Regions from separate parts of the Devosia sp. Soil_C_22 genome, predicted to be linked through region 1. Evidence: predicted binding sites of a transcription regulator. Region 1 holds the regulator's gene; each other region holds the start of a gene.
The links. Region 1 encodes LexA, which represses DNA repair genes until DNA is damaged. Its sites were predicted from a motif close to TGTTCNNNNTGTGTTCNG; they were not measured.
Positions count from the first base shown of each region.

Region 2: a site for LexA is predicted at 1,095-1,112, ahead of ruvC (crossover junction endodeoxyribonuclease RuvC). Genes of this name have one in related genera too.
Region 3: a site for LexA is predicted at 1,216-1,233, ahead of AC3A6I_RS02395 (DNA recombination protein RmuC). Genes of this name have one in related genera too.
Region 4: a site for LexA is predicted at 1,334-1,351, ahead of AC3A6I_RS16575 (helicase-related protein). Genes of this name have one in related genera too.

Region 1 covers NZ_JBDGIY010000001.1:1,899,563-1,901,762, forward strand. Annotated here, with positions in the region: gene AC3A6I_RS09040 (2-dehydro-3-deoxygalactonokinase) at 1-460, opposite strand, end outside; gene lexA (transcriptional repressor LexA) at 711-1,433, opposite strand; gene AC3A6I_RS09050 (molybdopterin molybdotransferase MoeA) at 1,570-2,200, opposite strand, start outside.
Region 2 covers NZ_JBDGIY010000001.1:3,178,150-3,180,349, reverse strand. Annotated here, with positions in the region: gene AC3A6I_RS15365 (GGDEF domain-containing protein) at 1-99, opposite strand, end outside; gene AC3A6I_RS15360 (GGDEF domain-containing protein) at 235-1,005, opposite strand; gene ruvC (crossover junction endodeoxyribonuclease RuvC) at 1,155-1,658, shown strand; gene ruvA (Holliday junction branch migration protein RuvA) at 1,655-2,200, shown strand, end outside.
Region 3 covers NZ_JBDGIY010000001.1:503,779-505,978, reverse strand. Annotated here, with positions in the region: gene AC3A6I_RS02395 (DNA recombination protein RmuC) at 15-1,187, opposite strand; gene def (peptide deformylase) at 1,337-1,858, shown strand; gene fmt (methionyl-tRNA formyltransferase) at 2,007-2,200, shown strand, end outside.
Region 4 covers NZ_JBDGIY010000001.1:3,419,277-3,421,476, reverse strand. Annotated here, with positions in the region: gene AC3A6I_RS16575 (helicase-related protein) at 1-1,244, opposite strand, end outside; gene AC3A6I_RS16570 (flavodoxin family protein) at 1,782-2,200, shown strand, end outside.

The DNA of each region.
Region 1 (2,200 bases):
CCCACTTGCTGTGCGTGCCGGGCATCACCACGAGACCGGAGAAGCCGGGGACGAGGCTCGACAGGCCGAGCAGCTGCGTTTCCTCGCCGCGCATCACGTCCTCGGCGCCGACATCGCGCATGCACACGCCCGGCAGGATGCGCGGGTCGAGCTCGCCGGGCATGTCAGGCCAAACGGCCCCGTTGGCGAGCGTCCGCAAGTCGGCGGGGGCATCGAGATAGGGCGCTTCGATCCAGCCCTGGCGGGCTCCGGCCATGCCGCAGATCACCACCTCGCTGACGCCGTCGGCCTCGCTGCCGAGCAGCCCGGTCAGTACTTCGGGATATTGCTCGCGGCTCAGCCGGCCCATGCCGTCGGGCGAGGAGCGCGAGAACGCGATCTCGCCATCGCCATCAATGCCCCAGGCGCGCAGATTGGAGGTGCCCCAATCGACCGCGACCCACTCGACTTGTCCTGCCAAATTCTTCTCCCTGACGTGCCGGCGGAAGGCCGGACGTGGTGTCGCCTAAAGCGCGGTCGGGAAGGTGATCCACTCTCCCGGTAGGATCGCGCCGATGCGACCGCGGACGATGTGTCCGCGAAGCGCGCCGGAACCTAGCGTCTTTGGCACCAAGACCCTAGTGCAACTGTCGTCTATCGGCTCTGATTTCATAAGAAAAAAAGGGCCGGCGCGAAGCCGGCCCCAGGACCCGATTGGCGGTGGGTCAAACTCAGTATTTGCGCAGCAGCCCGACGAGACGGCCCTGCACCTTCACCCGGTCGGGCGGGAAGATGCGGGTCTCGTAGGCCGGATTGGCCGCTTCGAGGGCCACCGAATTGCCGCGGCGGCGCAGGCGCTTCAGCGTGGCTTCCTCTTCATCGACCAGCGCGACGACGATCTCGCCGGTCGAGGCCATGTCCTGCTTGCGGATGAGCACGGTGTCGCCATCGAAGATGCCGGCATCGATCATCGAGTCGCCGCGCACTTCGAGCGCATAGTGCTCGCCAGGCCCGAGCATTTCGGGCGGAATGGCGATGGTGTGGCTATGGGTCTGGATCGCCTCGATGGGCGTACCGGCCGCGATGCGGCCCATGACCGGGATGGAGACGGAGCGATAGGGCTCGTCGGCCGGCGCTGCCGCAGCCGGGCGGGGCGGAGGAGCGGCGACGCGGCCGAGATTGCCTTCGATAACCGACGGCTCGAAGCGCGCCTTGCGGCCGCCGAGCGAGGGGTTCATCGAATCGGGCAGCTTGATCACCTCGAGCGCCCGGGCCCGGTTGGGCAGGCGGCGGATGAAGCCGCGCTCCTCGAGCGCGGTGATCAGCCGGTGGATGCCGGACTTGGAGCGCAAATCGAGCGCGTCCTTCATCTCGTCGAAGGAAGGTGGAATACCTGACTCTTTCATCCGCTCGTGGATGAACATCAGCAATTCATGTTGCTTGCGCGTCAGCATCTGGCGGCTCCGGTGAGCAGAATCGGAACAAAGACTGAACGTGTTGTATCCGTTCCAGTTATGTTCTGCAACCGTGCGGTAAATATCCGGTTAGCGACGGGGTGCTGTCGGCGCCAAAACGTACGGGATTCCGGGGTTAGGCGCCCCAGTTGAGGGGGATGACGTCGACAATCTCGCCAGGCGGGACGCCGGGCGAATCCTCGGGCAGGACGATCAGCGCATCGGCCAATGCCAGAGAGCTCGAATGGCTGGAATCGGTCTCGAAGATCGGATCGACCTGCAGGAAGCCGATATCGTTGCGGCTGAGCGTGGCGCGCATGTAGTGGCGGCGCGGGCCATTGGCGGGCAGGCCCTTCAGCGTCGGCGCGCCGATGCGGGGCCAGTAGGGGTCGGCAAAGCCCGTCATGGCGCGCAGGGCCGGCTTGATGATGATGGTCGAGGTGACGAGCGCCGAGACCGGGTTGCCGGGGAGGCCGAAGACGAGCGCCTTGCCGCGGGTGCCGAACATCAGCGGCTTGCCCGGACGCATCCTCAGTTTCCAGAAATCGAGCTCGACGCCGAGGTCGCGCAACACTTCCTGCACGTAGTCGCGCTCGCCGACACTGGCGCCGCCAGTGGTCACCAGCATGTCGATGCCCTGGTCGAAGGCCGAGAGCAGGGCATCCTCGATCTTCTTCGTGTCGTCAGGCACGATGCCGAGGTCGATCACCTCGGCGGCGTAGGGCGCGAGCAGCGGGATAAGGCCGTAGCTGTTCGAGGCGATGATC
Region 2 (2,200 bases), 1.3 Mb from region 1:
GTGCTGCAACTCGGCGGGCGTCAGGTTGGGGAAGTTGAAGGAATCAACAAGCAGCGCCACCGCCACGCATCCGAGCGTGCCGAGCACAGTCCAGAGCACGACCTGACCCCAGCCCCTCAGGGCATAATCTCGCGACCGCGTTTCTCGGACCTCCCGTGCAAATCGTGCAAACTCTGCGGGTCGCGGATTGAGATCGGCTCAAGCCGGCTACTGCGATTTTATCGATCGGGCAGGTTAGCCGAGGGCGGCGGCCGGCGCTGCGGGGGCGGCTTCGTCGACGTCGTCGCCGAACTCGATGCGGTTGCGGCCGGCATGCTTGGCTTGGTAGAGGCGCTCGTCGGCGATCCGGAACAGCTGTGCGAAACTGGCGCCATCCGTCGCAACCACCCCGCCAACGCTTATCGACAGGCGCTGCACTACGGTCTCGGAGCTGACGAAGAGGCTGTTCACGCCGACTCGGATGCGCTCGGCGATGCGCGAAGCGGCCTCGAAACCCGCGCCGTCGAGAAATACGCCGAATTCCTCGCCGCCCAGGCGGCCGACGAGATCGGTATCGCGCACGCCCTCGCGGATGGCGCCGGCGATCATCTGCAGCACCTCGTCGCCGCGCTCATGGCCGAAGCGGTCGTTGACGGTCTTGAAGTGGTCGGCATCGATGACGAGCAACGTGCCGCCGGCCTTGCCAAGCGCATCGCCGACGCGCGTGGTGAAGGAACGGCGGTTGAGCAGTCCGGTAAGCCAATCGGTTGAGGCCAGCGCCTCGAGCCGGCCGTTTGCCTCGCGCAACTGCGCCGATTTGATCTGCAGGTAGAACAGGATCGGCCCGCCAAGCACCGTCGGCATGCCGAGCGCGAGCACCATCCCGACATCGTTCATGCCCTGGCCGAGCGAGAACATGATCAACTCGGAAAGCACCCACGAGCCGAGCGTCGACAGGGCCAGGATAAGCAGCGTGCGTCGCCATACCTGCCCCCAGGCAGCCCTCGTTAATTTAGCCTGGCTCATCCTCGCGTCCCCGATGGATGGGACGGGCATACGTGGGCAATGCTTGCGCCAGCCTTAATGGGCCAATCACATCTGTAACGGCAGGGGATTGTTTCCGTTTCGTTCACTAAGGCCTTGGTAGGCTCGCCGGGTTGGTCTAGAGGTCGGAAATGGCGGAAACCGTACGAATCATCGGCATCGATCCCGGGCTCAGGCGCTGCGGCTGGGGCGTCATCGAAAGCACCGGCAACCGGCTGAGTTTCATCGCCGCCGGCACGGTGACGCCGCCCACTGATATCGAGCTTGCCGAACGGCTGGTGATCCTCCATCGCGAACTCACCCAGGTGCTCGACGCCTACCTGCCGCATGAAGCGGCGGTGGAAGAGACCTTCGTCTCGGCCGGTGCGCGCTCGGCATTGCAGCTCGGCCAGGCGCGCGGCGTGGTGCTGATGACGCCGGCATTGCGCGGGCTACCAGTCGGCGAATATGCCGCCAACCTGATCAAGAAGTCGGTCGTGGGCACCGGCCACGCCGAAAAGGCCCAGATCCAGATGATGATCAAGATCCTCCTGCCCACGGCCGAGTACAAGGGCGCCGATGCGGCTGACGCCCTCGCCATCGCCGTGTGCCACGCGCATCACCGCGCCATCCGCAAGCTCAGCGTGCCCGCATGATCGGCAAGCTCAAGGGGCTCGTCGACGGGTTCGGCGACGATTTCGTGCATGTCGATGTCAACGGCGTCGTCTACGAGGTGTTCTGCTCCACCAAAACCATCGCGGCCCTGCCGCAGGTCGGACACGCCGCCGTCGTGCATATCGAGACCATCGTCCGCGAGGACATGATCCGGCTCTACGGCTTCTTCACGGAGGCCGAAAAAGCCTGGTTCAACACCCTGATGACGGTGCAGGGGGTGGGCGCGCGCGTTGCCCTCGCCATCCTCTCGGTGTTGAGCCCCTCTGAGCTCTCGAGCGCCATCGCGCTACAGGACAAGGCCATGGTCGGCCGCGCCAACGGCGTCGGCCCCAAGCTCGCCGTCCGCATCGTCAACGAACTCAAGGGCAAGGCCCCGGCTCCCGGCGCCATCGACGCCGGCGTCCTCGGCCTGCAGGCGGCGCTCGGTGAAGGCGTTGCCGGCGGCAACGTGACGGACGCGGTCTCGGCGCTGGTCAATCTCGGCTATTCCAGCGCCCAAGCTTCGGCGGCCGTCGCGCGCGTC
Region 3 (2,200 bases), 1.4 Mb from region 1:
CCGAAACGATCCGGCTATTCGCCGGCCAGCCGCTGTTGCGGCGGCGCCTCGTCAAAATCCATCGCCTCGATGCGCTCGCCGCGGCGCAGCACCTTGGTGGAGGAGGTGAGGATGTCACCGATATCGTTGCCGGCCTGGGTGAAGTGCGTCTGCAGCTTGCGCACGCGCTCGTCGAGCCGACCGACATCACCGAGCAGCGCCCGCACCTCGGTCTGGATGCGATAGGCCTCCTCGCGCATCTTCACGTCGCGCAGCAGCGCCTGCACCACCTGGATGGACAGCATCAGGATGGACGGCGAAACGATCACCACGCGCGCCTTCAGCGCCCGCTGCACGACATCCTCGAAATGCTCGTGAAGGTCGGCAAAGATCGATTCCGAGGGCACGAACAGGAAAGCGGTGTCCGCGGTCTCGCCCGCGATCAGGTATTTTTCCGAGATCGCCTTGATGTGGACGCCCATGTCGTTGCGGAAGCCCGCCGCGGCAAAGCGCGGATCCTCGTTCGCCGCCTCGGCGAAACGCTGCCAGCTTTCGAGCGGGAACTTCGCGTCGATCACAAGCGAGGGCGCGTTGTTGGGCATATGCACGAGCGCGTCGGGCCGGCTGCCATTGGAGAGCGTCGCCTGGAAGGCATAGGCGTTCTGCGCCAGCCCATCACCGAGGATCGCCTCCATGCGCCCCTGCCCGAAGGCGCCGCGGGTCTGCTTGTTGGCGAGGATGGACTGCAGCGACACGACGTTCTGGCTCAGCTGCGCAATATTGGACTGCGCTCGGTCGATCACCGCCAGCCGCTCCTGGAGCTTGGCGAGGCTCTCATTGGTCTTGGTATTGCTCTCCTGCATGGCCGCGCCGATGCGCTGGCCCTGGCTGTCGAGCCGCTCGTTGACCAGCCGCGCGAGATCCGAGGTCCGCGAGCCGAAAATCTCCGACATGGTCTGCATACGGCCGGTCATCTCGGACTGGATGCGGATCATGTCGGCCAGATGCCGCTCGTTCTCGGCCGATTTCTGCCGCAGGATCTCGGCCTCCTCGGCCCGCTGCCGCGCCTCTTCGGTGCGCGCTCGCGACTGACGGACGAGCACCACCAGCATGGCGATCAGCAGCGCGGCGAACAACCCGGCGCCCGCCAGAGCGGCGATCTCGAGGGTGATCGGGGTATCGGCAATGACGAAGAGCACGCGGTCCATTTCAGCAGCTTACACGATTCGGATAAGATGTTCCCTCATTGTTCACGGTTGCCCGAATTGAGTTGACGAGCGGTGAACGGGGTGGGCGTTGACCGGGCGCAGGGAAATACCATATTCAGCGACATCTCCCCGAAAGGACCGCAATCTCCATGGCAAAGCTGCCTATCCTCATTCTCCCTGACGAGCGCCTGCGCGCCATTGCGGAGCCGATCGAGAAGATCGACGACGGGGTGAAGCAACTCGCCAAGGACATGCTCGACACCATGTACGACGCGCCCGGCATCGGCCTCGCCGCGCCGCAAGTGGGCGAGCTCAAGCGCATCGTCGTCATGGACCTCGCCAAGGACGGCGAGGAGCCGGACCCGATCGTGATGGTGAACCCGGAAATCCTCAAATATTCCGACGAGACGGTCGTCACCGAGGAGGGATGTCTCTCCATCCCCGAGCTCTACTACGATGTCGAGCGCCCGGCCGAAATCACCGTCCGCTACACCGATCTCGACGGCAAGGTGGTCGAGCGCGACGCCAAGGAGCGCCTCGCCATCTGCATCCAGCACGAGATCGACCATCTCGATGGCGTGCTCTACATCGATTACCTGAGCCGGCTGAAGCGCGACCGCGTGCTGAAGAAGTTCCAGAAGGCGGAGCGGCTGAACCGCAAGGCGGGCTGACGGCCTGCCACTGTCGCGCCGCCGTCGCCTCCCTCCCCCTTGAGGGGAGGGATTGAGGGAGAGGGTAGTGCGGTGATCACCGATGGACCCCACCCCCAACCCCTCCCCTCAAGGGGGAGGGGAGCCAACCGACGGTGGCGAGTACGCAATGAAAATCGTCTTCATGGGCACGCCGGAATTCGCCGTGCCCACCCTCACCGAAATCGTCTCGACCGGCCACGAGGTCGTCGCCGTCTACACACGCGCGCCAAAGCCAGCCGGACGCGGGCAGGCCGAGCGCAGGTCGCCGGTGCATGAGGCGGCCGAGAAATTCGGTATTCCGGTGTTCACGCCGCGCTCGCT
Region 4 (2,200 bases), 1.5 Mb from region 1:
ATGTCGCCTGTCACATTGTCGCAGAACCGCACCTGCTCGGCAATCCAATCCGCCTCGACATGGCCGAACTTCCTGAGGTCGCGGTAGATGCGCGTGATGATTTCGCCATGCTGGGCGGGCGAGATGTCGCGATAATCGGGGATGCCGCAGCATTCCCACAGCAGCCGTACGGCCTCCTCGCCCTTGGCCAGCTCGCCGGCCTCGTTGCGGGCGGTGAACTCGAGCGCGTGCTGGTCGGTGGCGACGGGGACGCGGGTGAGGGCGCGGACGGGCGGGGTGCGGTCGAGGCTGGCGCGAAGGTCCTCGATCGAGTGGAAGTCGAGCTCGTGGTTGCGCCACTGGATGACGCGAACCGGCTCGAAATCGTGGGTTTCGAGCTGCTTGATCAGCTCTTCCTCGAACTCGGCGGCATTGCCGGTGACCCCGAACGTGCCGTTATGCATGTGGCGCCCGGCGCGGCCGGCGATCTGGCCGAACTCCGCGGGGGTCAGCGGCCGGGTCTGGTGGCCGTCGAACTTGTGGTCGTCGGCGAAGGCGACGTGGTGGACGTCGAGATTGAGGCCCATGCCGATGGCGTCGGTGGCGACGAGGAAATCGACATCGCCATTCTGGTACATGTCGACCTGGGCATTGCGGGTGCGCGGCGAGAGCGCCCCCATAACCACGGCGGCGCCGCCGCGCTCGCGCCGGATCAGCTCGGCGATGGCGTAGACCTGCGAAGCCGAGAAGGCGACGATGGCCGAGCGCTTGGGCTGGCGGCTGATCTTTTTGCTGCCGGCATAGAGCAGCTCGGAAAAGCGCGGGCGGTGGATGATCTCGGCCTGCGGCAGCAGCGTGCGGATGATCGGGGTCATCGTGCCCGAGCCGAGCAGCAGGGTCTCGCTGAGGCCGCGGGCGTGCAGGATGCGGTTGGTGAAGACGTGGCCGCGGTCGAAATCGGTCGAGACCTGGATTTCGTCGACGGCGACGCACTCGACCGGCACATCGAGCGGCATGGCCTCGACGGTGCACACCCAGTAACGCGGCTTGGGCGGCACGATCCGCTCCTCGCCGGTGACCAGCGCGACGTGCTGGGCGCCGATGCGGTCGACGATCTTGTGATAGACCTCGCGGGCCAGGAGCCGCAGCGGCAGGCCAATCATGCCGGACCGGTGCGAGAGCATCCGCTCGATAGCGAAGAAGGTCTTGCCGGTGTTCGTGGGCCCAAGGATGGCCTTGAGCGAGGAGGCAGATGCGGGAGTCATCGCGACCTATTTAGGCGCCCGGCAGCCAAGAAACGAGTGTCTCATTGCCGAACGGAAGTGATGTTGCCGGGTCCCGCGCCGTTAACCATTGGCACGAAACGAGAACAAACCGGAAAGGAATCGGTTTCGACTCATGAGTCCGGGTTTGTTCCCCACTGCATGTGGTGGTCCGATTCCTGATTCTAGCGCAAGCGCATGACCGGCAAACGAAATCGGCCGAAAGCAAGCGCCGGCAGCGTTCACGGATATTGCCAAGTGGTTGATTTCTGATGGTTTTCGACGAGAATCGGTGAGGTGTGAACGAGCGGTAAACCGAGGCTGCGCGAAGATTCTTTTGGGCTTCACAGACAGGGCCTTAGGGGAGGCCGGTCTCGGACCGGCATTTTGGCAATAAAGCCGTTGACCGTCCCAGAATGGCACAGGGATTTCGGTAAGGGTTGGTTAACCATAATTTTCCGGGCTCGCGCCGATTACGGTGGAAAGCGGCGGGAACCGGTCGGGCTGGGCGGGCTTGTTGCTGGGCAATGAGAGGTCGCAATGCCCCAGCCCATCCCCACGCCCCGCAAGGAAATGCCACCGGTCAAGCTCGAGGAGGCGGAGTTCCGCAAGCGCTATCTCGAGCAGTTCGCCGACCCGATGTTCGACGATCTGCGTGAGGAGCTGAACCGGATAACGGCGGTGGCGTGGGACGGCTATCGCAACGCGCGCAAGTCGCCGATCACCGAGAAGGCGGGGCCGGGCTATGCCGATCCGGACTATGACCTGTCGGTCGACTGGATCGCAGCCAAGGCGGCGATCGACAAGGCGCAGGCCGAGTTCGAGCGCAAGGAGCGGAAGCCGCGGCTCCTGTTCATCAACGGCTCGTCGCGCTCGGAGCATACGTGCCCGGGCGAGAGCTCGAAGAGCTGGCGGATGGTGAAGATGGCGGCCGAGGTGGCCGAGGAAGGCGGGGCGGA